2 linked regions of the Nitratifractor salsuginis DSM 16511 genome follow. The protein of the gene in region 1 binds, or shares a complex with, the protein of each later gene. Links are inferred from orthologs where the notes say so. Each region holds a gene or a part of one and is shown on either strand. Other genes may lie near its edges.

Region 1 (2,843 bases):
GCCGCCCTGCTCCACCTTTTCGATCGCCTTGGCTTTGAGTTTCTCCTCATCCAGCAGCTCCTGACTCGCCTCCGCTTCGAGGATCTTCCGGGCCTCCTTGACGGTCACCTCTTTCTTTTGCCCTTTTTTGCCCAGGCCGCCGAGCACTTTGAGGATCGACTCCTGGACATTGGCCATCTCTGGCGGGACATTGCCGCCGCTCAGATCGACGCCCGGAGGGGGCATCTCCACTTCGATCTTGAGATGATCCAGCTCACCCCGCTCCAGCCTCGCCTGCATCCGGGCGAAGGAGGCTTCATACTCCTGGCGCTTCTGCTCACTGGCACCGGCAGGCAGCGGCGGCAGGAGCTTTTCGATGATCTTGTTCTCCACATAGGCTTCGATCTTCTCTTTGTTGCGCTCATTCTCCTCTTCGCGCACCAGTTGCAGCGCCGTGACGGTCAGATCGCGGATGATCGACTCCACATCCCGGCCAACGAAGCCCACCTCGGTGAACTTGCTCGCTTCGACCTTGATGAAAGGGAGCTTCATCATCCTTGCCAGGCGGCGGGAGATCTCCGTCTTTCCCACCCCGGTGCTTCCGATCATCAGGATATTTTTGGGCACCACGTCCCGCTGCATCTCTTCGTCGAGCTGCATCCGGCGCCAGCGGTTGCGCAGGGCGATGGCGATGGTCTTTTTGGCTTCCTGCTGGCCGATCACGTATCGGTCGAGATACTCGACGATCTCTTGGGGGGTCATAATCGGTTCACTCACGGCTTCAACTCCAGGAGTTTGATGTTGGTGTTGGTGTAGATACAGAGCTCTCCGGCGATCTGCAGGCTCTCGCGCACCAGCGTGGCGGCATCGAGGTCGGTTTGGCGGTCGAGGGCCCTGGCGGCGGAGAGGGCGAAATTGCCGCCACTGCCGATGGCAGCGATCTTTCCGTCTTCGGGCTCGACCACGTCGCCGGTGCCGGAGAGGATGAAGATGTGCTCTTTGTTGAGCACCAGCATCATCGCTTCGAGTTGGCGCAGATGCTTGTCCTGGCGCCACTTTTTGGAGAACTCGATCACCGATTTGAGCAGGTCGCCCCGCTTTTCGTTGAGGATCCCTTCGAACATATCGAAAAGGGTGAAAGCGTCGGCAGTGCTGCCGGCGAAGCCCGCCAGGATCTTGTCGTGGTAGAGGGTGCGAATCTTGGTGGCGTTGCCCTTGAGGACGGTATTGCCGAAGGTCACCTGCCCGTCACCGCCGATGACGGCATGATTTTCACCCCGGTAAGCCAGGATGGTGGTCGCCTCGAACATCGGCTCAGCCCTCGACAGCGACGACGTCGACCTTGGCCGCGGCGTTGATCCCGTGTCCCAGTTTGATTTCGACGGTGTGCAGCCCTTCGGATTTGATGGGCTTTTTGAGATCGACCTTATGCTTGTCGATCTCGAAGCCCAGCTGTTCCTTGATCGCTTTGGCGATGTCGTTGTTGGTCACGGAGCCGCGGATGCCGATGGGGGCGGCAGGCTTCTCGATGCGGATTGTGCCCGCTTCGATCTTGGCCTTCTCGGCGGTGAGCCGCTCGATCTCTGCAGCCTCCTCGGCCGCTTTGCGCTCCTGCTCCGCCTTCCACTCTTCGACCACCTTGGGCGTGGCGATCTTGGCGTACCCCTTGGCTACCAGGAAGTTTTGTCCGTAGCCGTCTTTGACCTCTTTGATCTCTCCGGCTTTGCCGACGTTCTTTACATCTTTGATCAGTAATACTTTCATCTTCACTCCTTTGTTGCGGCCCTGATTGGGGGCCGGGTTCTTCTATGGGTGATATTCTATCCAAATCAGAGCTCTTCGAACTCCAGATCCCAAAGGTATTCGCCGAAGTGCCGCTCCAGCACCCGCTCTACGCTCTGGCGGATCTGGGCCGACTGTCTTGCGTCGTGGGCCAGCCACGCCAGGGCGATATCGGCCTCTTTAGCGTAGCTTCCGCTGATATCCAGCACGGAAATGTTAAACGCTTTGAGCCGATCTTTTAGAGAATTAATGACGCTTCGACGCCCTTTGAGGGTGTGGACTTCGGGAAGTTCCAAATGGATGATCGCCTGGGCCAGGATCATAGGAAACTCCTCATCAAAAGCGTTTTTATATCTTAGCACTTCTTCGGAGTGAAATCTGAGAGTATGGAGGGTTTGGAAAAGATGCAGAAAGGGGAAAGAGTGGAGCGGGGAACCCTAGCGGGCGCTGCGGCGGCGTCCGGCGGAGGAGCGCCCGGCACTCTGACGGCCACGGCTGTTTCCCCGGCCGCGGTTGTTGCGGCCGTTCTGGATCGGTTCGGGGCGGATGGAGGGATCGACCTCGAAACCGGGTGTGGCGATCTTGGGGATCTCCGCCTTGATGAAGCGCTCGATGTTACGCAGGAGCTGATGCTCATCGACACAGACCAGGGAGAGGGCTTCCCCTTCACTGCCGGCACGGCCCGTCCGGCCGATGCGGTGGACATAATCCTCCGCTACGTTGGGCAGCTCGAAGTTGACCACGTGGGGCAGCGCGGCGATGTCGATACCTCTGGCGGCGATATCGGTAGCCACCAGGACGCGTACCCGGTTCTCTTTGAAGCTTTTGAGGGCCTTCATCCGGGCGTTCTGGGTCTTGTTGCCGTGGATCGCCTCGGAGGGGATGCCGGCCTGGTCGAGCTGCTTGGAGAGTTTGTTGGCTCCGTGCTTGGTGCGGGTGAAAACCAGGACCTGTTTCCAGCCCTTCTCTTTGATCATCCGGATCAGCAGTTCCTGTTTGCGGTGGCGATCGACGTGGTGGACCTTTTGGCTCACCTGCTCGGCGGTGGTATTCTGCCGTGCCACTTCGATCAGGACCGGATC
Region 2 (2,759 bases), 1.5 Mb from region 1 along the record:
GCAACGGTGCTTTTGGGAGCGTTCTTCTTATTCTTCTCACTCTTGTATGCCTTGGGGATTTTAAGCGTCTGGCCTATGCGGATCAGGGCTCCTCGCTTCAGTCCGTTTGCTTCCATAAGTTCCCGGGTCGTAAGACCGTGCTCCTGAGCAATGGTTGAGAGGGTGTCTCCTCCCTGGACTTTGTACGTCTCCTCGCTCTTGACCGTTTTCCGTGGAGCTTTGTGTTTTGGTTTTTGTATTTTTTCTTTTTTGGCGACTTTTTTGACGGATTTTTGGGTGGAGTCCTGCGGCTCTGTCGCGGGGATGAGGAGTTTTTGCCCCGGACGAATCAGGCTGTCGGCCTCCAGGTTGTTGGCATCGAGCAAGCTGCGCAGAGGCAGATGGAAACGATGGGCTATCCCCGATAGAGAGTCACCGCTTTGGATCGTATAGTGTCTGCCTTCCAAGGGCAGAGAAGTGGGGGTCCGGCTGGCATTGACCCAGGCGGGAAGGGCTCCCATCAAGAGAAGAGAAACGATTATCCTATTCATCAGTGAATCCTTTTTTATCTTGCGTCCCCTTGATTTTGAATAAATACTAAAAAATATTACTTCCCAAGTATAGCACAGATAATCCTTCAAACAGGATAGGAACTCTGTTTTAATCCGCTAGACTGGTGGGACGGGACTGAACGGTTGAGTATTTGCATAATACGAATAGAATGATAGCGGCGAAAAAACAACGATTGGGCAACGATAGATTAATTATTGATAAAAGGGACGATCGATGAAAGGTCAGGATATAATTGAAGAGTGATCGACAAAGGAGGTGGCAAAGATGGTGATGAGACCCTGGATCGGAATTTTGCTTTTATCTCTATTGACGGGATGTGGTGTGAATAGTTCGTCGGAAAAGGAGAGGGCCAAAAGCGCTCAGCCATCGGAGAGTGGAGTGAAAAAGGAAGGGGCCGTTCTGATGCCCAGGGCTTCCTACCCTGCCGCACCTCCCCCCTCCTCTGTGACAAAGAGCACCCCTTACTCCGGAACGGCCCATCGGCTGGAAAGTTTGGGGATTGAGGTGGAGCCGGGCCGCATTGTCATCAATACAGGTAAAGCCCGTGAAGTTTTGAACAAGCTGAGCTGCCAGCTCCGCCAGGAGATCGCTCCTCATCCTGATTCCGGAAATGCTTCGAGTGTCTCTATTCCCGATCTAGGGATAGCCGTTTCCCACGATAAAGTGGAGATCGATTTGAACAAAACGAAAAATTTTATGGAGAAATGGTTCGGAATTATGGAAGATTTGACGGAAGAGGTGAACCGTTCACTCGCCCCTCTTCATTGAGGAGCCGGGTGATGGTTCGTCGAAGGGTTACTTCGCCAGGGCTGCTTTGGAAGCTTCGGCAACCTTGCTAAATGCCGCAGGGTTGTTCATCGCCATATCGGCAAGTACTTTGCGGTCCAGCTCGATGCCGGCCAGTTTCAAGCCGTGCATAAAGCGGGAGTAGTTCATGTCGTTCAGACGTGCGGCCGCATTGATCCGGATGATCCAGAGTTTGCGGAAGTCACGTTTTTTCTGTCTTCTGTCTCTATAGGCATAGACCAGAGAGCGCTCGAGCTGCTCCTTGGCCTTTCTGAAATGCTTGCGGCGTCCGCTGTAGAATCCGCGGGCCTGCTTCAGCAGTTTTTTATGCCGTCGATGGCGGGTCATTCCGTTCTTTACTCTCATTGTTGCTTTCCTTTACCGTAAATTTTTCTTTAAATTTCGGTGTCGGGCATTCTCTCTGCCCGAACTTGCCCCTGATCGGGGGAGCTTGCGGGATCGTCTTAGCCGACGATCATCTCTTTGATGTTTTTGGCATCGGCCTGGTCGACATATTTGGGCTTGCGCATCTGACGATGGTGCTTGCCGTCTACTTTGGTCAAGATGTGGCTGCGATAAGCGGTTCCGCGCTTGATCTTGCCGCTCTTCTTGATCTTGAAGCGTTTGACGGCGCCCTTGACGCTCTTCATCTTAGGCATGATGGTCCTTTCTGAAATGTTTATTTCCTACAGAGATAGAAAATGGGACGATATTATACCCGCTCTCGCTGAGAGAGTGCTGAGGCGACCGCTCCTACAGCTCGGGCCGCCAGACGAGAGCGATGGTTTCGATGTGGATGTCGCTCTTTTTGGGGCGGAGGCTGAACTCCTCGACGGGGTAGTTCTCCAGGGAATACTCCTCGTCGATGGCGTCGATCTTCTCTTCGAGTTCTGCTTCCAGATCCTCGAGTTTGTTCTGCAGCTCTTGGAAACGCTGCTGGGCCCGGCTCAGATCACCCCCCTCTTTGAGGACCCGTCCGCTGCGGTTGATGGCGGTGCCGATCTTGCTGGCCGAGGGTCCCCTGCCCCCAAAGAGCGCCCCCAGGATCGACGCGCCCACACTGATCAGGGAGCTGGTGCGGTCGGCTTTTTCCTTCTCGATCTGCTCCTGGGTACGCCGGAGGCGATCTTTGAGCCGCTCCTCCTTGGCGGCGTAGCGCTCTTTGAGCTTCTCCAACGCTTCCTCTTTGAGTTCGTCGAGCCGGTCGCGGACCCGGACCAGGAAATCGGAACGGCTCTCTCCCGGTTTGGATTCCATTTTGAGCCGGCGGTTGCGGTAGAGGGTCAGGCGGAGAGTCTGATAGAGCTCATTTTGGAGGGCTCTGGCGCTCTTTTTGAGGCCGGGGTCCTGGCTGATGAATCCCGGCAGAGGGGCGAAGCGTCCCTGGGCGGGTGCCTTGACGGGCCAGCGCTCGAAGGGGA

The links. The genes of interacting proteins can lie anywhere in the genome.
Region 2: rplI (region 1) and rplT share a complex: the UniProt entries of both Bacillus subtilis proteins name them as parts of the 50S ribosomal subunit. The link is inferred for Nitratifractor salsuginis DSM 16511 from one-to-one orthologs.

Annotation. Positions count from the first base shown.
Region 1 is NC_014935.1:1,508,152-1,510,994, forward strand. The notes cover bases 19-2,828. They hold rplI (50S ribosomal protein L9), read right to left. Parts: upstream 1,744-2,828; coding sequence 1,294-1,743; downstream 19-1,293. Other genes in these bases: hslU (ATP-dependent protease ATPase subunit HslU), read right to left, coding at 19-741; hslV (ATP-dependent protease subunit HslV), read right to left, coding at 753-1,289; NITSA_RS07630 (DUF503 domain-containing protein), read right to left, coding at 1,809-2,084; NITSA_RS07635 (DEAD/DEAH box helicase), read right to left, coding at 2,199-2,828. Outside these bases: more of hslU, read right to left, coding at 1-18; more of NITSA_RS07635, read right to left, coding at 2,829-2,843. UniProt on the Bacillus subtilis protein: Binds to the 23S rRNA.
Region 2 is NC_014935.1:45,955-48,713, forward strand. The notes cover bases 27-2,752. They hold rplT (50S ribosomal protein L20), read right to left. Parts: upstream 1,705-2,752; coding sequence 1,348-1,704; downstream 27-1,347. Other genes in these bases: NITSA_RS00215 (C40 family peptidase), read right to left, coding at 27-530; NITSA_RS00220 (hypothetical protein), read left to right, coding at 931-1,320; rpmI (50S ribosomal protein L35), read right to left, coding at 1,803-1,997; NITSA_RS00235 (ATP-binding protein), read right to left, coding at 2,092-2,752. In the rest of the region: more of NITSA_RS00215, read right to left, coding at 1-26; more of NITSA_RS00235, read right to left, coding at 2,753-2,759. UniProt on the Bacillus subtilis protein: Binds directly to 23S ribosomal RNA and is necessary for the in vitro assembly process of the 50S ribosomal subunit. It is not involved in the protein synthesizing functions of that subunit.